3 regions of the Streptomyces sp. NPDC091377 genome follow, and region 2 is predicted to be linked to each of the others. Evidence: riboswitches for the same ligand, from Rfam matches in the RefSeq annotation. Region 2 holds a riboswitch; each other region holds the start of a gene.
What was found. Region 2 has a riboswitch for thiamine pyrophosphate ahead of ACIQNG_RS24285 (thiamine ABC transporter substrate binding subunit). Riboswitches for the same ligand answer to the same signal wherever they lie in the genome.
Positions count from the first base shown of each region.

Region 1: linked by a shared signal. The riboswitch ahead of thiC (phosphomethylpyrimidine synthase ThiC) and the one ahead of ACIQNG_RS24285 (thiamine ABC transporter substrate binding subunit) in region 2 are both predicted to bind thiamine pyrophosphate.
Region 3: linked by a shared signal. The riboswitch ahead of thiO (glycine oxidase ThiO) and the one ahead of ACIQNG_RS24285 (thiamine ABC transporter substrate binding subunit) in region 2 are both predicted to bind thiamine pyrophosphate.

Region 1 is NZ_JBIVUE010000008.1:211,197-219,146, forward strand. It holds gene ACIQNG_RS19890 (hypothetical protein) at 1-119, opposite strand, end outside; gene ACIQNG_RS19895 (GntR family transcriptional regulator) at 285-1,064, shown strand; gene ACIQNG_RS19900 (ATP-binding protein) at 2,100-2,666, opposite strand; gene ACIQNG_RS19905 (tetratricopeptide repeat protein) at 2,924-4,216, shown strand; gene thiC (phosphomethylpyrimidine synthase ThiC) at 4,295-6,097, opposite strand; TPP riboswitch at 6,090-6,279, opposite strand; gene ACIQNG_RS19915 (YibE/F family protein) at 6,951-7,950, shown strand, end outside.
Region 2 is NZ_JBIVUE010000011.1:221,241-229,190, reverse strand. It holds gene ACIQNG_RS24305 (LAETG motif-containing sortase-dependent surface protein) at 88-750, shown strand; gene ACIQNG_RS24300 (maleylpyruvate isomerase family mycothiol-dependent enzyme) at 856-1,653, opposite strand; gene ACIQNG_RS24295 (ABC transporter ATP-binding protein) at 1,663-2,763, opposite strand; gene ACIQNG_RS24290 (ABC transporter permease) at 2,765-4,441, opposite strand; gene ACIQNG_RS24285 (thiamine ABC transporter substrate binding subunit) at 4,417-5,505, opposite strand; TPP riboswitch at 5,586-5,704, opposite strand; gene rlmN (23S rRNA (adenine(2503)-C(2))-methyltransferase RlmN) at 5,726-6,832, opposite strand; gene ACIQNG_RS24275 (hypothetical protein) at 6,943-7,434, shown strand.
Region 3 is NZ_JBIVUE010000017.1:132,139-140,088, reverse strand. It holds gene ACIQNG_RS30475 (hypothetical protein) at 1-156, opposite strand, end outside; gene metF (methylenetetrahydrofolate reductase [NAD(P)H]) at 213-1,136, opposite strand; gene thiE (thiamine phosphate synthase) at 1,474-2,121, opposite strand; gene ACIQNG_RS30460 (Rv2175c family DNA-binding protein) at 2,280-2,645, opposite strand; gene ACIQNG_RS30455 (NAD(P)/FAD-dependent oxidoreductase) at 2,786-3,961, opposite strand; TPP riboswitch at 4,257-4,368, shown strand; gene thiO (glycine oxidase ThiO) at 4,366-5,592, shown strand; gene thiS (sulfur carrier protein ThiS) at 5,589-5,813, shown strand; gene ACIQNG_RS30440 (thiazole synthase) at 5,817-6,611, shown strand; gene pknB (Stk1 family PASTA domain-containing Ser/Thr kinase) at 6,847-7,950, shown strand, end outside.

The DNA of each region.
Region 1 (7,950 bases), on a different contig from region 2:
GGGTTGCCGTCCCGGTCCCGCTTCACCTCCTGTGTCTCCGCATTGCTGAACTTCGCTTCGGGCGCGATGGCGCACCGCAGTACGCCGAGCCGCGCCGTGTCCACGGGAATGGACTGCATGGTGGTTGGCCTCCCTGGCCGGTCACGACGACAGGCTAGTCCTGACGTCACTTGTCCTTACGAGTTATGACTATGGAGCCTTGTACGGCGAGAGTGCAACTACTTATGCTGACGAGTGACGTCGCGTGTGCGACGTGCCTACGACCTCAACCCGGAGAAGCCGCCATGTCGGAGATCCAGCGCCCAGGAGCCCTCTACCAGCAGGTGGCCGCCGCCATCCGGGAAGCGATCCTCAACGGCGAGTTCGCCCCCGAATCCCTGCTCCCGTCCGAAGCCCAGCTCATGGCCCGCTACAGCGTCTCCCGCCCCACGGTCCGCAACGCCATCGCGGCACTGCGGGCGGAAGGACTGGTGGACGTACGCCACGGCAAGGGCAGCTTCGTGCGCTCCACCGGCCAGCCGCGCCTCACCCTCCAACGCCGCATCAGCCGCACCAGCGAGGGCACGTACGTGATGCCGGGCGGGGAGGTCTGGGACGAGGCGGAGCAGCCGAGCACGTACCGCACGCACACCACGAAGACCACCGGCCGATCCCTCGGACTCGAAGCGGAGGAAGCCCTGTTCGGCTGTGACCGCCTGCTCACCGACCCCGCCACCGGGACGCGCGCCATGCACCGCACCCTGATCCCCTTCGAAGTGGCCGAAGCGGTCCCCCTGCTCGCGGAGGAACCGCACAGGCAACCGGCCGCGATCTACCAGATGCTCACCGAGGCCGGGCACCCGCTCACCTGGACGGAGACCGTACGGGCCCGCATGCCCCTGCCCGACGAACGCACCGCACTCCGTCTCCCCGACGCCACCCCGGTCCTGCACATCACCCGCACCACGCACGGCACCGACGACCGGCCCCTGATCCTCGAAGAACTCCGCATCGGAGCCGACCGCTCCGAAGCCGCCTACCGGATCACCGCCGACGAGCAGCCCACCCGACGCACCCGCACCTGAGGAACAACCGGCATCGGTCGAAACAGTCTTCACTTCCTCAAGGGCGCGCCGCAGGCGCGCCGGGCCGCCCGGCCGCCCCGGCCGGGCATGCGGCGTGACCGCCGGTCCCGTCCGGTCGCCCGACGGCCCACACCACAGCACACCCGGAAGCAAGAGGAGCCGCCCAGCCATCGGTGCCGAGTGCCGGGCGGCACCGCCCCCACCGCCCAAGAGCGAGAAGGCGTGGTTGCTCCCAGGGGGTGGCTGAGCGAGGCACACGCGCACCAGCCCGACCGCCGCACCGCATCGTCGTGGCTGACTTTCCGTGGCCGAGGCATCGAACGCGGCAGGGATTGCGCAGGGCCCACGAGCACCAGCACCGCACGAGTCCGCCCCCAGGAGACCAGAGGCCGCCGGCCGCACGCCGCCCCCACCGGCAGGCAGCCCCCTCACACCGCACCCCCGTGATCACGGACACCCTCAAGAAGTCGGGCGAGCCGTTCGACCGCACCAGGCCGCCCCGACAGCCGTACGACCCCCCGCCCGGTCTCGTCCGTCGATGCGACGGCCCGCACCGCGGACAGCTCGAAACCCACCGACAGAAGACCCCGGTTCAGCCGATCAGCAGCCTCACGCGCATCACGCCACCCCGCCATGTAATCCACACCGGACAGCCAGAGCCCGGCGTTTGCACCTGCCACATCGAGACCGTCGTTCAGCCACTCCTCACCGGAGCCAGCCACCCTGTCCACCTCAACCCTGATCTGAGTAACGGATCGTCAACTTCCTTGGGCCAAGGCCAAAACGCAGCACGACGGCCCCGGTACCATCAGGCACCGGGGACCGCCGTGTTCCCAGCCGGGCCACCCTTCGCTTTCCAGGGCTGACGGGGTGGCCCGGTCTCGGTCTTCGGTTGTGAAGCGCGGTCCTCTGGAGCCGAGTGGGGAACTCGGCGAACTCAGGAGGCCACGCCCGTCCGCTGAAGGGATCGCCCCTCAGCCCGGGTCTGTCGCCCGCTCCTGAGAACAGAGGCGTGAAGCGACAGCCCGGAGATCGTCAGGAGGGGGTGTCTCGTACACCGCCGTCCCGGTCGAGCCGACACCACACGGTCTTGCCGCCCCTGTCCTCCGGTGTCCACCAGACCGCCGACGCCAGTCGCTGAACGATCAACAGACCACGGCCGTTGTCGGGTACGACCGCTTCCGCCAGCTCCAGCATCAGGCCAGGCGAGAAGGTGTCACCCATCGGGAGGAGCGGGGGCGCCGAGTCTTCGTCGGAGACTCCGATGAACAGCCACTTCGGCCACACCTTGAACAGCACGTTGATGTGCCGGTTTCCGCCGGGACGTGCGCGACGGCGGTCCGGCACCACGTGGTTCACGACGTTGCCGATCAGTTCGGAAACGATCAGCCGGGCATCGTCCACGGCTTCACCGGCGCCCACACGCATGAGGAACGCGCCCGTCATGTCGCGCGCCACCTGACCCGTGTTGGGGAACTCGGCAAGGAGCGTCAAGGAGAGGAAGTGCCCGCCCGACGCCGGAACAGGCGCGGCGAACCAGTGCGCGTACGCGTCTAGCTCCTCTGTCATGTGCTCATGCCCTCGCGCCTTCTTCGCGTCCATGGCATCCGTCTCAGGTCTCGTCTGCCGAGGCCATCCCGACAGGGTGACCCGAGGGTGCACCCCTCGTACCGGCTGTCGCTCCCCCCTCTTGGGGACCCCCCTCCTGGGTACACTCGCGGGAGAGACCGGGAAGCGAAGATCGAGAGAGCGGATCAGGCGAGAAGATCCGGCAGGTCCATTCACCATGGGGAAGTGGGATGGCCGAAGTAGCACCGACACCGGCAGCTCTACCGCCGCATGTGCTGGAACGTGCAGACGTGCGGTCCGCGATCGCCAGCCACGACTTCGGCGAAGTCTTCAGACTCGCCAAGATCCACGGTGGCATCAGCTACGCCAAGATCGCCGAGGCGGTCAACTACAAGCGCGAACACATCGGCAAGATGGCCCGCCCCGAAACCGATGGCAAAGGCGTGCGACCACGGATCACTCAGTTCACCAAGATCCTTGAAGTGGTGGACGGCCTACGGATCCCCGGTCATCTCGCAGGACTCGCCCCGCGCCCATGGGAAAAGGACCGGTCATCCTCGATATCCACACCGGACGACCCCAGCGCACTGATCGCCCAGGGCGGAGCCGGACTCTGGGATGTCGCCGAGTTGCTCAGGCGCACGGAGATGTCCAGCATCAACAGCGCCGCCCTGGAGTCGATCGAGCAGGGCATTGATCAACTGGCCCGCGCCTATCCGTACGCAGACGCCGACTACCTCCACGAGCGGACCCGCAACGGCCTTCACTACGTCACCAAGCAACTCGAAGGCCGTACGACCCTCCGCCAGCACCGCGAGCTACTCGTGGACGCCGGATGGCTCTTCCTGCTGAACGCATGTGTCCAGTACGACCGAGGCCAGCGCGAGGCCGCCAACCTCAGCAAGGCCGCCGCACTGCGGATCGGCAAGGAGGCCGGGCACGGCGAGATAAAGGCATGGGCCTGGGAGATCGAAGCCTGGTTCGCCCTCACCCAGAGCCGCTGGCAAGACATGCTCACCGCAGTGGAGGCCGGGCATGTGGCGGACCAGACCCACTCTGTGGGCGTCCAGCTCTACGCGCACAAGGCCCGCGCCGCAGCCCGCATGGGGGATGCCCGCCTGGTACGGGATTCCCTGGACGCCGGGCGAGCCCGCCTTGACCGACTGCCCAAGCCCGATCACCCGGAACACCACTTCATCATCGACCCGGACAAGTGGGACTTCTACGAGATGGACGCCTACCGTCTACTCGGAGACGACGAACGCGCCGCCGCCCACGCCCGCTCGGTCATCCGGATCAGCACAGGCCCCGACGGCACCGAGATCTCACCCATGCGAGCAGCCGAGGCCCGCCTCACCCTCGGAGTGGCCGCCGCCCGAACCGGCGACGTAGAAGAGGCAATCGGCATGGGCACAACAGCCCTGGAGGCCGACCGCAAGTCGCTCCCATCCCTCCTTTTAGTCGCTGACGAGCTGGACAACGAACTGCGCGCCCGGTACCCGCGTGAAGCCTCCACACGGGACTTCCACGAACGGGTGCGGACCATCAAGCGGGGTGCCTCCAAGCCCGAGCTTCCGTTCTGAGCTGTCGGAGGAAAGCCCGCGCTCCCGATCCAGGTAGAACAAGATCGGGAGCGCAGGGCATTTCAGATCAGCCGGGCCTCAGTCGGCGAGCGGTAGGTACACCCGGTTCCCCGCCTCAGCGAACTCCTTGGACTTCTGAAGCATCCCCTCAGCGACCTCCTCAGGTGACGCCCCCTCAGCCGCCGCACCACCAAACTGCCGTGTGATGCTTTGGCTAATTTTCATGCTGCAGAACTTCGGGCCGCACATGGAGCAGAAGTGGGCCGTCTTGGCGGGCTCCGCCGGCAGGGTCTCGTCGTGGAACTCGCGGGCCGTGTCGGGGTCGAGGGCCAGGTTGAACTGGTCCTCCCACCGGAACTCGAAGCGGGCGTCGGACAGCGCGTCGTCCCACTCCTGGGCTCCTGGGTGCCCCTTGGCGAGGTCGGCGGCGTGAGCGGCGATCTTGTAGGTGATGACGCCGGTCTTGACGTCGTCGCGGTTGGGCAGGCCGAGGTGCTCCTTGGGGGTGACGTAGCAGAGCATGGCCGTGCCCCACCAGGCGATCATCGCGGCGCCGATGCCGGAGGTGATGTGGTCGTACGCCGGCGCCACGTCCGTGGTCAGCGGGCCGAGCGTGTAGAACGGGGCCTCTTCGCAGATCTCCTGCTGAAGATCGATGTTCTCCTTGATCTTGTGCATCGGGACGTGCCCCGGGCCTTCGATCATGGTCTGTACGTGGAAACTTTTGGCGATCCGGTTGAGTTCGCCGAGCGTGCGCAACTCCGCGAACTGCGCCTCGTCGTTGGCGTCCGCGATGGAGCCCGGCCGCAGCCCGTCACCCAGCGAGTAGGTGATGTCGTAGGCGGCGAGAATTTCGCAGAGCTCCTCGAAGTTCTCGTAGAGGAACGACTCCCTGTGGTGGGCCAGGCACCATGCCGCCATGATCGAGCCGCCGCGCGAGACGATGCCGGTCTTGCGGTTCGCGGTCAGCGGGACGTACGGCAGGCGGACGCCCGCGTGGACGGTCATGTAGTCCACGCCCTGCTCGGCCTGTTCGACCACCGTGTCCCGGTAGATCTCCCAGTTCAGCTCCTCGGCCCGGCCGTCGACCTTCTCCAGGGCCTGGTAGAGGGGGACCGTGCCGATGGGGACGGGGGAGTTGCGCAGCACCCATTCACGGGTGGTGTGGATATTGCGGCCGGTGGAGAGGTCCATGACCGTGTCGGCGCCCCAGCGGGTCGCCCAGGTCATCTTGTCGACCTCTTCCTCGATGGAGGAGGTCACCGCCGAGTTGCCGATGTTGGCGTTGACCTTCACCAGGAACCGCTTGCCGATGATCATCGGCTCGATCTCCGGGTGGTTGATGTTGGCGGGCAGCACGGCCCGTCCCGCCGCGATCTCCTCACGGACGACCTCGGGCGAGACGTTCTCCCGGAGGGCCACGTACTCCATCTCCGGCGTGATCTCACCCCGGCGCGCATAGGCGAGCTGAGTGACCGCGCCGCCGTCCCGGCTGCGGCGCGGCTGACGGGGGCGGCCGGGGAAGACCGCGTCGAGGTTACGCAGTCCACCGCGCGGCGAGGTGTGCTTGATGCCGTCGTCCTCGGGGCGGACGGGGCGGCCCGCGTACTCCTCGGTGTCACCGCGGGCGATGATCCAGTTCTCCCGCAGCGGTGTCAGTCCCCTGCGGACGTCGGTTTCGACCAGCGGATCGGTGTACGGGCCGGAGGTGTCGTACAGGGTGACCGACTGCCCGTTGGTGAGGTGCACCTGGCGGACCGGCACCCGCAGATCGGGGCGTGAGCCCTCGACGTACGCCTTGTGCCAGCCGATGGACTTCCCGGCCTCCTCGTCGCTGGAGGACCGCGTGGAGGCAGGCGTGCTTGTGTCCTTGATGGTCATGAGACCTACTCCCTACGCCGGCATTACCCGGTAACAGGTTCGGCGGTCGACGCAGCGGCTTCCGTCTGTCGGCGTTCCATGGGATACATCACTCAGGACGAGTGATGTTCCACGTGAAACATCGCGAAGACGAAGGTCAGCGCCCTCTCAGCCCGGTGCTCCGAGCTCCCGCGTGTACAAAGGTGCCTCCACGCTAGCGTCAATTCGGGCGCGGTGAACAGAGGGGGTCTTCCGTTCTTGCGATGATCGGTCGGTGACCACACCGCAGGATCCCTCGTATCCGTCGCCTGAACCGCCCCATGGCCCAGGCACGTCTTCCGGTGCCGGTGCCGGCAACGGCCCCGGAGCCTCGCGCGGCCAGGTGCCGCGCCCCGGCGGACACGGCCACGACGGCGGTACGCCTCACCCGGCACAGGATTTCCGTCAGCCCGCACAGGACTTCCGTCAGCCTCCACAGGACTTCCGCCGCCCACCGGGGCAGCAGTTCAGGGGTGAGCGTGAGGCCGGCGGCCATGGCGACAGGCAGGGCGGACACGGCGGCTGGCAGGACGCGCAGAGCGCGCAGAGCGCGCCGAGCGGGGAGAGCGGGCAGAGCGGCCACGGGGGGCACGGTGGGCACCAGGCCGGGCAGGGACCCGGGCACGGTGGTGGGCAGGGACCCGGGCAGGGCGGTGGGCAGGGACCCGGGCCCGGTGAGGGGAAGGGGTCGGGGCACGGTGAGGGGAAGGGGCCGGGGCATGGCGGTGGGCACGGTCACTCCCAGGGCCACAGTCACAGTCACGGCCCGGCGGCCCCGGTCTCCCTCCACCTACGGAAGATCATCGCGGCCATCCTGCTCCCGTTCGCCGCGGCCGTGCTGGTCGGGCTGGGGATGCTGTGGCCGGGCGGTGCGCCGCCGCACGAGCGCACGGGGGTCGGGTTCGACCGGCAGACGCACGACGCCACGGTCACCAGGGTCGAGCGGGTGGACTGCGCGTCGGTGAACGCCTCCGGAGGCACCCCGACCGGCGACACCTCCACCGCCGAGGGTTCCTCCGCCGTGCAACAGGCCAACGGCACCTGCAAGCGGGCGACGATCCGGGTGGACACCGGTGACGAGAAGGGCCGTACGTTCACGGAGATCGTCCAGCCCGACCAGTCCCGCCAGTTGGAGCAGGACCAGAAGGTCATCGTCGCCTACGAACCCTCGGCACCGAAGGACCTGCAGTACTCGGTGACGGACATCAACCGGCGGGTCCCCCTGGCCCTGCTCGCCGGGATCTTCGCGCTGGCCGTCGTGGTCGTGGGGCGGATGCGTGGTGTGATGGCGCTGGTCGCACTGGCGATCAGCTTCATGATTCTGAACTTCTTCATCCTGCCCGCCATCCTCCAGGGCTCGAATCCGCTGGTCGTGGCGGTGGTCGGGGCGAGCGCCATCATGCTGATCGCCCTGTATCTGTGCCATGGGCTGTCGGCGAGAACCTCGGTCGCGGTGCTGGGCACGCTGATCTCGTTGCTGCTCATCGGCGTACTCGGTCTGCTCTTCATCGGCTGGGCCGCGCTCAGCGGGGACACGGACGACAACACCGGTCTGATCCACGGCCTGTACCCGTCCATCGACATGAGCGGTCTGCTGCTGGCCGGTGTCATCATCGGCTCGCTGGGTGTGCTGGACGATGTGACGGTCACCCAGACCTCGGCGGTCTGGGAGTTGCACGAGGCCAACCCCACGATGGGCTGGAAGGGCCTGTACCGGGCCGGCATCCGGATCGGCCGCGACCACATCGCCTCGGTCGTCAACACCCTCGTCCTCGCCTACGCCGGTGCCGCGCTCCCGCTGCTGCTGCTCTTCTCGATCGCGCAGAGCAGCATGG
Region 2 (7,950 bases):
AGGACAAACGTGTCCAAGTCGTTCCCGTCGCCCGCGCACCCCGTGTCCCGCGAGCCCCGCACCTCCCGCCGCAGCACCGGTCTTCCGGTGCGGGCGCTCGGTGTCACCGCGGCCTCCGCGGCACTCGCGCTCTTCGCCGCGGGCAGCGCGCTCGCGTGCGACATCAAGGATTTCTCCGCCGCCGCGATCTGCGACGGCACCAAGGGCGTCATCACCGTCACGGACAAGGACCCGGCGGGCACCCCCGCGACCGTGTCCGTCTATCTGGAGAACAACGGCGCCGACGAACGGCTGGTCGGCACCCAGGAGGTGAAGGGCTCCCGCGAGGGGGTGACCATCACCTTCGAGGAGCAGTGGAAGCCGGGCGCCGAGTACCGGGTCCACGTCAAGGCCGGCGATCAGGTGGACGAGGACATCAAGCCCAACCTGGTCACCCCGTCCACGCCGTGCGCGACGGACAGCACGCCCACCCCGACGCCCACTCCCACGCCGACCCCGACGCCCTCGGAGTCCACGCCGGGGGAGTCCCAGACCCCGACCCCGTCGCCGTCGTCCCCGGAGCAGAGCGCGAGCGCTCCCGTGGAGACCGCGAGCAACGCGCCGTCCCCGGCCGGTGAGTCCCACCTCGCGGAGACCGGCGCCGGTTCCAACACCGGGATGATCGCCGGGATCGCGGCGGCCCTGGTCGCCGTCGGCGGTGCCGCTGTCTTCCTCGGCTTCCGCCGCCGGGGGGCCAAGGACAACGGCTGACCCCCCGGAGCGGGCCGTCCGGACCCCCAGGAGCGGACCGTCCGGACCCCCCGGAGCGGACCGGCGGCCCGTCCCCACGGTCGTGGGGGCGGGCCGTCCGCCGGTTCACCCGAACGTGGCCCGCTCCAGCCAGAAGTCCAGCACCTCCCGCTCGCCCACGACCTCCAGGTCCCCGCTCTCCAGCGGCACCCGCCGGTAGAACGCGAGCAGCACCTGCGTCAGCGGCCCGCGCAGGGCGACCGTCGCCCTCTCGTGCCCCCGGCGCCACTCCACCCCGGCCTCGGCCAGCTCGATCACCCACTCGGCGTCCAGCCCCGGCGCGTCGGTCGCGTGGAGGTGGAGGCTCCGCCCCCCGCCGCGCAGTTCGGCGGCGGCGTCGTGCGGCTCATGGCGCTGGACGAACGTCACGATGTCCAGCCACTCGTCGATCGCGTCGGCGGCGACGTCCGCGGCGACCTCGTAGGGCACGCCCACGGTGAGCGCCGCGTCGGCCCGGTGCACGGTGATCTCATGGGTCACCCGCCGCGCCCAGAACCCGGCGGTGAACACCCCGGCCCAGCTCCACACCTGCGCGTCGGGCCCGGCCTCCCGCAGGGCCGCGACGACCGCCGCCGCGCTCTCGGCGAACCACGCGTCCAGCGCCGCGAGATCCCCCCGCTCCTGCGGTCCCCCGCCCAGCGGCACCCGCTCCTCCGGCACCTGCTCCTGCGCCCGGGTCCGCACCATCAACTCGATCCAGCGCAGCGCACCCCCCAGATGCCGGGTCAGCTGTTCCAGGGTCCAGTCCGGGCACGTCGGCACGGTCGCCGACAGATCGGCGCCGGGTGCCTTCAGCAGCGCCCTGAACTGCTCCGCCTGGTGGGTGATCTCGTCGCAGTAGCGGTCATGAGGGAGGTGAGTCATGGCCGCACCCTACGATCGGGCCGCCCCCGCGAGCACCACGATTTCCGCCGCGTCGAAATCCACCCCGACCACGTCCCCCACCTCGGGCGCGTCCCGCAGCGCGCACGCCGCCTCCAGCGACGCCCCGCCGTCCTCGGGCCGCAGCCGGACGGCGACATGGGTGCCCTTGAAGGTACGGGCGACCACCACGCACCGCGGCCCCGCCCCTCCGACCCCACCGGCCCCACCGGGTCCACCGGCCCCACCGGGTCCCGCACCCGCCAGCCGGACCCCGGCCGGCCGCACCAGCACGTCCACGGCCCCCTGCGCCGACCCCTCCGGCACCGGCAGCTTCCCCCACTCCGTGACCGCGACCCGCCCGCTCACCATGCCCGGCACCACATTGTCGAAGCCGAGGAAACGCGCCACGAACGCGTCCGCCGGCCGCTGCCACACCTCCAGCGGCGTACCGGACTGGGCGATGCGCCCCTCCCGCATCACCACCACCCGGTCGGCGAGCGCGAACGCCTCGCCCTGGTCGTGGGTGACGGCCAGCACCGTCGTCCCCAACCGCCCGAACAGCTCCCGCAGTTCCACCACCAGCCGCTCCCGCAGCGAGCGGTCGAGCTGTCCGAGCGGCTCGTCCAGCATCAGCAGCCGCGGACCGGGCGCCAGCGCCCGCGCGAGCGCCACCCGCTGCTGCTCGCCCCCGGACAGCGCGGCCACCGCCCGGCCCGCCGCCCCCGGCAGCCCGACCAGCTCCAGCAACTCCGCGACCCGCGCCCGCTGTTCGCCCCGTGACGCCCCGCGCATCCGGGGCCCGAACGCCACGTTCCCGGCCACGTCCCGCTGCGGGAAGAGCTGATGGTCCTGGAACATCAGCCCGATCTCCCGCCGGTGCGCGGGCACCCCGGCCTGGTCCCGGCCCTCCAGCAGCACCCGCCCGGCGTCCAGCGGCTGGAGCCCGGCGACCGCCCGCAGCAGCGTCGACTTGCCACTGCCGCTCGGCCCGAGCACACACACGGTCTCGTGGCCCACGACCGCCAGGTCCACGGCGTCCAGCACCACCCGCCCACCGAGCCGTACGGTCGCCCCCTCCAGCCGCAGCAGCGGCACCGGAACCTCCCTCATCTCAGAACTCCCCGCTCCGGTCCGTCCGCAGCCGCTCCAGCACCAGCAGCGCCACCGCGCACACCACCATCAGAATCGTCGAAAGGGCCATCGCCTGGCCGTAGTTGAGGTCCCCGGGCCGCCCCGCCAGCTTCGCCACGGCCACCGGCAGCGTCGGGTTGTCGGGCCGGGCGATGAACACGGTCGCCCCGAACTCGCCCAGCGACACCGCGAACGCGAACCCGGCCGCGACCAGCACCGCCCGCCGCACCAGCGGCAGATCCACCTCCCGCCACACCCGCCACGGCGACGCCCCGAGCACGGCCGCCGCCTCCCGCAGCCGTACGTCCACCGCCCGCAGCACCGGCAGCATGATCCGTACGACGAACGGCACGCCCACCAGCGCCTGGGCGAGCGGCACCAGGATCCAGGTCGCCCGCAGATCCAGCGGCGGCTCGTCCAGCGCGATCAGGAAACCGAAGCCGACGGTCACCGCGGACACCCCGAGCGGCAGCATCAGCAGCGCGTCGAAGCCGCGCATCCACCGCCCGGCGTCCCGCCGCGCCAGCGCCGCCGCGGCCAGCGCGCCGACGAGTACGGCGATGGCGGTGGCGGCTGCCGCGTACGCCAGCGAGTTGCCGATCGCGTGGATCGGCGGCACCAGGAACACCTCGGACTCCGCCGAAGCCAGCGCCCGGTAGTAGCCGAACCCGGGCGCGTCCAGCGAGCGCCGCACCAGCACCCCGAGCGGCAGCAGGATCAGGACGAGGACGCTCACCAGGACCCCGGCCAGCAGCGCCCGCTGCCGGGCCCCGCGCGGGGGCCGGGCCGTCATCGCCGGGTCCACCAGCCGCAGGGCGCTCTCCCGGCGCCGTACGGTCCAGGCGTGCACGGCGAGGATCGCGCCCACGGCGACGAACTGGATCACCGTCAGCACGGCGGCCGTGGACAGATCGAAGAGTTCGGAGGTCTGCCGGTAGATCTCCACCTCCAGGGTGGAGAAGGCCGGTCCGCCGAGGATCCGCACCACACCGAAGGAGGTGAAGGTGAACAGGAACACCATCAGCGCGGCGGCGGCCACGGCCGGCCCGAGGGCGGGCAGGGTGACCCGGCGCCAGGCCGCGAGCGGCGAGGCGCCCAGCATCCGCGCCGCCTCCTCCTGCCGCGGGTCGAGCTGGGACCAGAGCCCGCCGACGGTCCGGACGACGACCGCGTAGTTGAAGAAGACATGCGCGAACAGGATCGCCCACACGGTGGTGTCGAGCCGTACGCCCCACAGCTCGTCCAGCAGTCCGCCGCGCCCGGCCACCGCCAGGAACGCCGTACCGACGACGACCGTCGGCAGCACGAACGGGACGGTGACCACGGCCCGCAGCACCTGCTTGCCCGGGAAGTCCAGGCGGGCGAAGACATACGCGCCGGGCAGCGCGATCAGCAGGGTCAGGGCGGTGGACGCCAGCGCCTGCCAGGTGGTGAACCACAGCACCTGCCGGATGTCCGACTGCCCCAGCACCTCCCACAGCCGCCCCGCCTGCCAGACCCCGTCGACCTTCAGCCCGCGGGCGAGGATCGCGGCGACGGGGTAGGCGAAGAAGAGGGCGAAGAACGCGAGGGGCAGGGCGAGCAGCCCCAGCCGCAGGGCGCCCCCGCGGCCCCGGGTCCGGCCCGCCGGGCTCACCTCAGGACGAGCGACGTCCACGCCTTGACCCAGTCGTCGCGGTGGTCGGCGATCTTCGCCGGGTCCATGGTCTCGGGGTCCTTCGCCTGCGGCCCGTGCTGCGCGAACACCTCGGGCACCCGGGCGCCCTCGACCACCGGGTACACGAACATGTTCAGCGGCATGTCCTCCTGGAACCGCTTGCCGATCAGGAAGTCGAGGAGCGCCTTGCCGCCCTCGGCGTTCTCCGCGTTGCTGAGCAGTCCCGCGTACTCGATCTGCCGGAAGCAGGTGCCGTCCACGACCCCGGTGGGCGCGGTCTTCGGCTGCGGGTCGGCGTAGACGACCTCGACGGGCGGGGAGGAGGCGTACGACACCACCAGCGGGCGGTCGCCCCCCGCCTTCTTGCCGCCGGCCGAGCCGGAGAACTCCTCGTTGTACGCCGACTCCCAGCTGTCGACCACCTTGACGCCGTTGTCGGTGAGCTTCTTCCAGTAGTCCTGCCAGCCGTCGTCGCCGTACTGCGCGGCCGTGCCCAGCAGGAAGCCGAGGCCGGGCGAGGAGGTGGAGGCGTTCTCGGTGACGAGCAGGTCCTTGTAGGCGGGCTCTATCAGGTCGTCGAAGGTCCGGGGCGGGGCGAGGTCGCGCTCGCTGAAGTACGCCTTGTCGTAGTTGACGCAGATGTCGCCGGTGTCGACCGGGGTGACCCGGTGCCCGGTCGCGTCGGCGCGGTAGGCGGCCCGGACGGTGTCGGCGCCCTTCGCCTCGTACGGCTGGAAGAGCCCGTTGTCGAGGGCGCGGGAGAGCAGGGTGTTGTCGACGCCGAAGAAGACGTCGCCCTGGGGGTTGTCCTTGGTGAGGACGGCCTTGTTGACGGCGGCTCCGGCGTCGCCGTCCTCCAGCACCTTGACCTGGAGGCCGGACTGCTTCTCGAAGTCGGCGAGCACGTCCTTGGAGACGGCCCACGAGTTGTGGCTGACGAGCGTGACGGTCTTGGAGTCCCCGTCGCCGCCGGAGCCGGGCGACGACCCGGACGACGAGCCGCACGCGGACAGCGTGACCAGGCCCAGCCCGACGGCCGCGGCCACGAGGGTCTTGGTGTTCACCGGTGTTTTCCTCCTGGGACGTTCCAGGAAGAGACGCGGCCCCGCCGGGAGGTTCCGTGCCTCCGGGCAGGGCGCAACAGCATGAGCGACGACCGATCTCCCTACCCAGAATGACCTGGGCGAGGTTCAGAGGGTCTGCGGCCCGCCATCGTTCTGGCTGCCGCACTCTCAGCGCTGTGGCGCTCCCCTGTCGGAATATGAAGATATGGGTGCTTGGATCCTACCGCTCGGTCGCCGCGAGCTGACCGCAGGCCCCGTCGATCTCCTGCCCCCGGGTGTCGCGGACCGTGACCGGCACCCCGTGCGCGGCGATGGCCTCCACGAACGCCCGCTCGTCCTCGGGCCGGGACGCGGTCCACTTGGAGCCGGGCGTCGGGTTGAGCGGGATCAGGTTCACATGCACGGGCCGCCCCTTGAGCAGCCGCCCGAGCCGGTCCCCGCGCCACGCCTGGTCGTTGATGTCCCGGATCAGCGCGTACTCGATGGACAGCCGCCGCCCGGACCGCTCCGCGTACTCGAACCCGGCGTCCAGCACCTCACGCACCTTCCAGCGCGTGTTGACGGGGACGAGGGTGTCCCGCAGTTCGTCGTCGGGCGCGTGCAGCGAGATGGCGAGGCGGCACTTGAACCCCTCGTCGGAGAACCGGTGGATCGCGGGCACCAGGCCCACGGTCGACACGGTGATCCCGCGCTGCGACAGCCCCACCCCGTCCGGGGCGGGGTCGGTCAGCGCGCGGATGGCGGCCACGACCCGCTTGTAGTTGGCGAGCGGCTCCCCCATCCCCATGAAGACGATGTTGGACAGCCGCGCCGGGCCCCCGGGCACCTCCCCGTCCCGCAGCGCCCGCATCCCGTCGACGATCTGGTGGACGATCTCCGCGGTGGACAGGTTGCGGTCCAGCCCCGCCTGCCCGGTCGCGCAGAACGGGCAGTTCATCCCGCAGCCCGCCTGTGAGCTGATGCACATGGTGACCCGGTCCGGGTACCGCATCAGCACCGACTCCACGAGCGTCCCGTCGAACAGCCGCCAGAGCGTCTTGCGGGTGGTCCCCTGGTCCGTGGAGAGATGCCGTACGACGGTCATCAGCTCGGGCAGCAACGCCTCCCGCAGCCGCTCCCGCGCCCCGGCCGGGATGTCCGTCCACTGCTCGGGGTCGTGCGCGTACCGGGCGAAGTAGTGCTGCGACAGCTGCTTGGCGCGGAACGGCTTCTCCCCGATCTCCGCCACCGCGTCCTTGCGCTCGGCGGGCGAGAGGTCGGCGAGGTGCCGCGGCGGCTTCTTGGCTCCGCGCGGCGCGACAAAGGTGAGTTCTCCGGGTGCAGGCATAACCCTCCCAGTGTCGCAGATCAATTCGTACGACAAACTCGCCGACGAGGACCCCGCACAAGGCTATGGCGGCGGCCTCGGACGCCCCTATCCTCTTGGCAAGGGGTGCCATGGACTGGATTCCCGTGGCCGGCACGCTCTTGGGGACGCTGGTCGGTGCCGGTAGCGCGTTCTCCCTGGAGCGGCTGAGGGTGCGCAGCAGCTACGACCAGGAGGGCCGGCGCTCGCGGGCCGAGGCGTACATCACGTTCATCGACGCGCTGCACGAGTCCAGCGGGGCGATCCGGACCCTGGCCCTGCGGATCAACCAGGTCCCGGAGGCCGAGTGGCGCCCGCAGGCCCGCGAGGCGTTCCGCTCCAGCGGCCTCTACTCCGCCCGCGAACGACTCATCCTGCTCGCCCCGGAAGCGGTCGTGCACATGGCGAACGACCTGTTCATCACCCTCCGCAGCAAACGCAACGCCGTCGCCGCGGGCCACGACGCCCACAGCCCCGAATACATGCAGGCATCGAACTCCTACGCGGAAGCCCTCCAGACCTTACGCTCCGAAATCCGCAAAGACCTGGGCCGAGGCGCCCTCAAACGCCGGGTGGAGTACTGACGTGGGGTGGGGGGCGGCTTCTGGGGCGGGGGGCGGCTTCGGGACGGGGGCTACCTCTGGGGCCGGGGGGATGGCGGGGCGGGGGGCGAACGCCGGGGGGCTGGACGGCTGCAGCGAACGGCGGGGCCGAACGCCGGGTGGCCGGTCGGAGGGCCCGATCGCCGGGGCCCGATCTCTGGGGTGGGGCCCGACCTCCCGGGGGGGGGGAGCCCGAATGCCGGGGGGCCCGAATGCCGGGGGGGCCTGATCGTCGGGGGAACCTGATCGCCGGGGTGAAGGCCGACCGCCGGGTCGATCCCTGTCGCACCGGGCGCTTTCGTCGCGCCCCGTGACCTCGGCCGGGACCGGCGCAGACTCCGGGCGCAGCACCGGCCGACGGGTCGGCTGCCGGGGAAAGCCCGACCGCCGGGGCCCGACCGCCGGGGCCCGACCGCCGGGCCCGGCCCGGTGGCCCCAGGTGTGCTCGTCGCGCCCGTTGCCTGGGCCGGGGCGGGCACGAGCGCCGGGCCCGGCATC
Region 3 (7,950 bases), on a different contig from region 2:
GAAGACCGACGGGATGAGCACACCGACGACCACGCCGAGGAAGCCCGCGAAGGCGAGCAACCGCCAGCGCAGCCGCGCCTTGTACTGCAACAGCACCTCGCCGAGCAGCCACAACGCGACTACTCCGAACGCGATGTAGAGGACCGTCCAGCCCATGTACGCCCCTCTCCCTGTGGCCGCTTCGCAGTGTGTCGTACGCGAGTGCGACCGGTCTAGGCCCGCGGGGGACGGTGCAGGCCCAGGTTCTCGTAAATTTCCAGCGTCGCCGTGGAGTTGTTCAGCGTGATGAAGTGCAACCCCGGGACACCCTCGTCCAGCAGCCGCGCGCAGAACTCCGTGGCGAACTCGATCCCCATGGAGCGTACAGCCGCCGGATCGTCTTTCGCTGTGAGGATCCGCTCTTTCCACGTGGACGGGAGGTGAGCATTGCTGAGCTGGGGGAGGCGTTCGAGCATCCGGACGCTGGTCACCGGCATGACCTCGGGAATCACCGGGGTGTCGCAGCCGGCCGCGGCGACCCGGTCGCGCAGCCTCAGATACGACTCCGGCTCGAAGAACATCTGCGTGATGGCGTAGTCGGCGCCGGCGCGGCACTTGGCCACGAAGTGCGCGACATCGCTGTCCCAGTCGACCGAGCGCGGGTGCATCTCCGGAAACGCGGCGACGCCCACGCAGAAGTCGCCGGACTCCTTGATGAGCCGGACCAGTTCGGCGGCGTACATCAGGCCCTGCGGGTGGGCGACCCACTCGCCCATCGGGTCGCCGGGCGGGTCGCCGCGCAGGGCGAGCATGTTGCGGATGCCGGCGTCGGCGAACTGGCCGATCACATTGCGCAGCTCGGTGAGGGAGTGGTCGACCGCGGTGAGATGGGCCACCGGGGTGAGTGTGGTGTCGGCGACGATCTGCTCGGTCTCCCGGACCGTGCTGGCGCGCGTGGAACCGCCGGCGCCGTAGGTCACCGAGACGAAGTCGGGGGCGACCGCCTCGACCCTGCGCAGCGCCTCCCACAGACTCCGCTCGCCCTTGGCGGTCTTCGGCGCGTAGAACTCGAACGAGTACGTCTTCTTGCCGGTGGCGAGCATGTCGCGCACGGTGCGGGCGCGGTCTGTGCGGGTGGACGCGGTTCCGAAGGCCATACGGGCAGGTTAGTGGCGGCCCGGCGGCGCCCCAACCGGAGACCGGAAATTTGCCCGATTTGCCTCCTTCGTGTCCACCCCTTGGACACTCCATGGCCGAAATCCGCACGTCAGGGCTGGCCCGGACCACATACCGGGACGCCACGGTGCACATTCCGAGACGGGAGGGGCCGGTGGGTGTCCCCCGGAGGTGCGGCGGCCTCCCCGCCGGTGGGCGGGGCCGTCAGCCGCCCGGGGTCGTCGCCGGATCATCCCGGGGTCATCGCCGGATCATCCCCGGGGTCATCGCCGGATCCATCCCGGGGTCATCCCCAGAGCGTCTCCAGAGCATCCCGTGTCATCCCTGCCGCAGCCGCTTGGCGAACTCCCCCGCCGCCGCGCCCGGGTCGTCCGCCTCGGTGATCGCCCGGACCACCACGACCCGGCGGGCGCCCGCCTCCCACACCTGGTCGAAGGTGCCGAGGTCGATGCCGCCGATCGCGAACCATGGCCGGTCGGTGCCCAGCCCGGCCGTGTGGCGCACCAGGTCCAGGCCCGGGGCGTGGCGGCCGGGCTTGGTGGGGGTCGGCCAGCAGGGGCCGGTGCAGAAGTAGTCCACGCCCTGCTGCACGGCCGCCGCCGACGCCTCGTCCTCGGCGTGGGTGGAGCGGCCGATCAGGACGTCGTCGCCGAGGATCGCGCGGGCGGCGGGCACGGGCAGGTCGCCCTGCCCGAGGTGGAGCACGGCGGCACCGGCGGCGTGGGCGACGTCCGCGCGGTCGTTGACCGCGAGCAGTCTGCCGTGCCGCGCGCAGGCGTCGGCGAACACCGCGAGGTGCTCCAGCTCCTCGGCCGCCTCCATGCCCTTGTCCCGGAGCTGCACGATGTCGACGCCCCCGGCGAGGACGGCGTCGAGGAACTCCGGCAGATCGCCCTGGCTCCTGCGCGCGTCCGTGCACAGATACAGCCGGGCGTCGGCGAGCCGCTCGCGTGCGGTGTCGGGCATGTGCGGGTCCCCCCAGGGATCGTCGGGGCGGTCACCCGGGCGACCGCCCCCTTCGGCCTGCTGTGTGAACTGTCTGCTGTGTGAACTGACTGCTGTCTGAACTGTCTGAACGGTCTGCCGTCTGAACTGTCTGTGGTCCGACTGCCTGTGTCGTCCGACTAGACGGCGAGCGCCTGGGCGCGGCGCTTCACCTCCGTGCCGCGGTTCTCGCTCAGCGCCTGCGCGGGGGTGCCGGGCAGGGACGGGTCGGGGGTGAACAGCCACTCAAGCATCTCTTCGACCGTGAAGCCGTCGTCCCGCAGGAGCGTCAAGGTTCCGGACAGGCCCTTGACCACTTTGTCCCCGTCGATGAAGGCGGCGGGGACGTGCAGCGCGCGGTTCTCACCACGGCGTACGGCGATCAGCTGGCCCTCCTTGACCAGTTGCCGCACGCGGGTCACCTCGACGTCGAACTGTTCGGCGATGTCGGGGAGGGTCAGCCACGCGGGGACGAGAGCATCGATCTTTGCGTCAATCTCGGTCACGTCTCCAAGACTGCCATCTGGGACTGACAGCCGGTAGCCGAGCCGCGTCCGGGCGGAGGCACTCCGGGCGCGCTCCCGTGCCCTCCGACGCCCCCGGGAGCGCCCGGGATCCGCCCGGGATCCGCCGGTCGGAGCGGCTCTCAGCCCGTCACCGTGGCCGACTTCAAGGGTTTCGTCGGGTCCGCCAGCCGTTCCGGGTCCAGCGCGGCGCCGCTCTCGATCAGCCGCCGGCCCTGGGCCAGATCCCTCGGGCGGCCCACCGCCAGGAGGGCGACGAGACGATTCTCACGCAGCCAGCACACCGACCAGGCGGGGCCGTCCGGGTCGCCGCGCCACAGGGTGGTGTCGGCGCCCCGGTGGTGGCCGGCGTACTGCACGAAGCGGCCGAACTGCTCGGACCAGAAGTACGGCACCGGGTCGTAGACGGCGTCGGTCAGCTCGCCCTCGACGATGTGCGCGGCGACCGTGCGGGGCCCCTGGAGGGCGTTGTCCCAGTGGTGGATCAGCAGCCGCTCGCCGTAGCGGGCGGACGGGAAGGAGGCGCAGTCGCCGACGGCGTGGACGTCGGGGACGGAGGTGCGCAGCCGGGCGTCGGCGACGACCTCGCCGTAGGCGCCCAGCGCGATGCCGGAGTCCGCGAGCCAGGCCGTGGCGGGGCGGGCGCCGACCCCGACGACGACCGCGCCGGCGGCGATCCGGGTGCCGTCGTCCAGGACGACCGCGCCGGGCTCGACCCGCTCCACGCGCGCGTGGGTGCGCAGAACGGTGCCGCTGTCGGCGTACCAGGCGGCCATCGGCGCGGCCACCTCGGCGGGCAGCGCCCCGGCGAGCGGACGGTCGGCGGCCTCCACGACGGTCACCGCGCAGCCCGCCTCGCGCGCGGCGGTGGCGAACTCGGCGCCGATCCAGCCCGCGCCGACCACCACGATGTCGTGCTGGGCGGCGAGGACCGGGCGCAGCCGGGCGGCGTCGTCCAGGGTGCGCAGCAGATGCACGCCGGGCACGCCCTCGGTGCCCGGCAGCCGGATCGGTTCGGCGCCGGTGGCCAGCACCAGGGCGTCGTAGGGCACGGGGCCGGCCTCGGTGTCCAGCTGGTGCTCCGCGGTGCGGACGCCGGTCACCTCGCGGCCGAGTCTCAGGTCGATGTCGAGGGACTCGAAGTCGACGTCGAAGGCGGAGTCCTCGGCCTTGCCGAGCAGGACGGCCTTGGAGAGCGGGGGGCGGTCGTAGGGCTGATGGGGTTCCGCGCCGATCAGGGTCACGGTGCCGGTGAAGCCCTGTTCGCGCAGTGCCACCGCGGTCTGCACACCGGCCATGCCGGCGCCCACCACGACCACGCGCCGCGGCCCCGTCGCCGCTGTTCGCCCTCTGTCGTCGCTCACCTGATCACCATAGTCAGGTGCCGAACGGACCGTCAGCGGGTGCGCGCGCGTGACATCCCGCACACCACCCGGCCGCAGGGAACGCACGGCGCGCTCGGTGCGCTCGGCGTGCTCGGCGTGCTCGGTGCGCTCGGTGCGCTCGGTGCGCTCGGCGGCGGACCTACCGAAAGTCCGTCGCGGGTGCGGGCTCTCTTACAGAGGCACGGGACCAAGAGCTAGGCTGCCCGTGTAAAGCACTCGCGGGAGCCCGGACGCACCGGGCTGAGAGGGAGGCTGGCGGCCTCCGACCGTACGAACCTGATCCGGGTCATGCCGGCGAAGGGAGGGGCTGAACGCCCGTGTCGTCCTCCACGCACCGCACCACCCCGTCCGCCCGTACGTCCGCCCGAGCACCCGCTCGTCCGTCCGGCAGCGCGTCGGACGTCCTCGTCGTCGGGGGCGGGATCATCGGTCTGGTCACGGCCTGGCGGACCGCCCGGCGCGGGCTCGCCACGGCCGTCGTGGACCCCGAACCCGGCGGCGGCGCCGCCCAGGTGGCGGCCGGGATGCTCGCCGCCGTCACGGAACTGCACTACGGCGAACAGACCCTGCTCGGCCTCAATCTGGCCTCGGCCCGCCGCTATCCGGAGTTCACGGCCGAGCTGAGCGACCTCACCGGGCAGGATCTCGGGTACCGCCGCTGCGGGACGCTCGCGGTCGCGCTGGACGCCGACGACCGCGCCCACCTGCGGGAACTGCACGCCCTCCAGCAGCGCTCGGGGCTGGAGTCGCAGTGGCTGTCCGGGCGGGAGTGCCGCCGCCTGGAGCCGATGCTCGCGCCGGGTGTCCGCGGCGGGCTGCGGGTCGACGGGGATCACCAGATCGACCCGAGACGGCTCACGGCGGCCCTTGTGGCGGCCTGTGAGCGCTCCGGAGTGGTCTTCCACCGGGAGTGGGCCGAACGGCTCGTCACGGCCCGGGAGCGGGCCACGGGGATCGTCACCCGCGACGGCACCGCGCTGGCGGCCGGCCAGGTGGTGCTCGCCGCCGGGAGCCTCAGCGGGCGCCTCGCGGGCGTCCCGGACGCCGTACGGCCTCCCGTGCGGCCGGTGAAGGGGCAGGTGCTGCGGCTCACCGTCCCGCGCGCGTACGCCCCGTTCCTGAACCGGACCGTCCGCGCCGTCGTCCGCGGCAGCCAGGTCTATCTGGTGCCGCGCGAGAACGGCGAACTCGTCGTCGGCGCCACCAGCGAGGAACTGGGCTGGGACACCACGGTGACCGCGGGCGGTGTCTACGAGCTGCTGCGCGACGCCCACGAACTGGTCCCCGGCATCACCGAACTGCCCCTGACGGAGACCCGCGCGGGACTGCGCCCCGGCTCCCCCGACAACGCGCCGCTGCTCGGCCCGACCGAGCTGCCCGGACTGCTGCTGGCCACCGGGCACTACCGCAACGGGGTGCTGCTGACCCCGGTCACCGGGGACTCGCTGGCGCACGCCCTGGTCACCGGTGAACTGCCCGAGGAAGCCCGCCCCTTCACGCCCCGGCGGTTCACCGCCGCAGCCCTCCTGGAGCAGCCCGTATGAACACCCGGCTCACGGTGTCCGTCACCATCTCCGTCAACGGGGAGCCCCGCGAGGTGGCTCCCGGCACGGCGCTCGACGCCCTGGTGCGCGCCCTCGCCCCGGCGCCCTCCGGGGTGGCCGCCGCCGTCAACGAGACCGTCGTCCCGCGGGGCCAGTGGCCCACGACCGCCCTGAGCGAGGGCGACCGGGTCGAGGTCCTCACCGCCGTCCAAGGAGGCTGACCCATGGCCGACGATCCCTTCGTCCTCGGCGGTACGTCCTTCTCCTCCCGGCTGATCATGGGCACGGGCGGGGCGCCCAGCCTGGACGTCCTGGAACGCGCGCTGGTGGCGTCCGGCACCGAGCTGACCACGGTCGCCATGCGGCGGGTCAACGCCGCGGTGCACGGCTCGGTGCTGTCGGTCCTGGAGCGGCTCGGCATCCGGGTGCTGCCCAACACGGCGGGCTGCTTCACCGCCGGTGAGGCCGTGCTGACCGCCCGGCTGGCCCGCGAGGCGCTCGGCACCGACCTGGTGAAGCTGGAGGTCATCGCCGACGAGCGGACCCTGCTGCCGGACCCGATCGAGCTGCTGGAGGCCGCCGAGACGCTGGTGGAGGACGGCTTCACCGTGCTGCCGTACACCAACGACGACCCGGTCCTGGCCCGGAAGCTGGAGGACGCGGGCTGTGCGGCGATCATGCCGCTGGGCTCCCCCATCGGCTCCGGGCTCGGTATCCGCAACCCGCACAACTTCCAGCTGATCGTGGAGCACGCGCGCGTACCGGTGATCCTGGACGCGGGCGCGGGCACCGCCTCGGACGCGGCGCTGGCGATGGAGCTGGGCTGCGCGGGGGTGATGCTGGCGTCGGCGGTCACCCGCGCCCAGGAACCGGTGCTGATGGCGGACGCCATGCGGCACGCGGTGGAGGCGGGCCGGCTGGCCCGCCGCGCGGGCCGGATCCCGAAGCGGCACTTCGCGGAAGCCTCCTCCCCGCAGGAGGGCCGCGCCCACCTGGACCCGGAACGGCCGGCGTTCTAGGGTCTGCCGTTCGGATCAGCCCGGCGACGCGGCGTCGGCGACCGACGACAACGCGGCTGGGGGTGCCCCCACGCCTTGGGGCAGTGGGGGAGCGTGCCGGAACCGCGACGCCGGGATGATCCCGCACGACGGGCCCCGGCGGTCGCTCTCCGGCCGGGTCACAGCTCTGCTGCAGTCCGTCACCGGGGCGGTGGAGCGGGCGGGGCTGTCGGTGGCGGCTCGTAGACTCACCTGCGTGGACACGACCCTCCAGGACCCTCTGATCGGGCAGTTGCTCGACGGCCGGTACCGCGTCGAGGCGCGGATCGCGGTCGGCGGGATGGCCACGGTCTACCGGGCCGTGGACACCCGCCTCGACCGGGTGCTCGCGCTGAAGGTGATGCACCCGACGCTGGCCGCGGACGGCACCTTCGTCGACCGGTTCATCCGGGAGGCCAAGTCCGTCGCCCGGCTCGCCCACCCGAACGTGGTGCAGGTCTTCGACCAGGGCACCGACGGGTCGTACGTCTATCTCGCCATGGAGTACGTCGCCGGCTGCACCCTGCGGGACGTGCTGCGCGAGCGCGGGGCGCTCCAGCCGCGGGCCGCGCTGGACATCCTGGAGCCGGTGCTGGCCGCGCTGGGCGCCGCCCACCGCGCGGGGTTCGTGCACCGCGACATGAAGCCGGAGAACGTCCTGATAGGGGACGACGGCCGGGTGAAGGTCGCCGACTTCGGCCTGGTGCGGTCGGTGGACGCGGCGACCGCCACCACCGGCACGGTGCTCGGCACGGTCTCCTATCTCGCCCCGGAGCAGATCGAGCACGGCACGGCCGACGCGCGCGTGGACGTGTACGCGTGCGGTGTCGTGCTGTTCGAGATGCTCACCGGTGGCAAGCCGCACGCCGGGCAGACTCCCGCGCAGGTCCTGTACAAGCACATCCACGACGACGTCCCGCCGCCCTCCGCGCGCGTGCCGGGGCTGGCGTACGAGCTGGACGAACTGGTGGCCACGGCGACCGCGCGCAACGCGGACGTCCGGCCGTACGACGCGGTGGCGCTGCTCGCGCGCGTGCGCGAGGCGCGGGCAGCGCTGAGCGAGGCCCAGCTCGACGCGGTGCCGCCGCAGGCCACCTCGGCGGAGCACGACAATGCCGAGGACCGTACGAGTGTGATCCCCCGTTCGCTGACCGTGCCCCGGCCGCTGCCGGTGAACGAGGACCACGCCGACCACGCGGGCTACGCGGACGGCGCGGCCGAACCGGCGGGGTTCCGGCACACCAGCAGGCTGGCGGCCACGCCGCCCCCTCCCCCGCGCCGGCGCACACCCCGGCAGCGGCGGGCGACGCTCACCGTGATC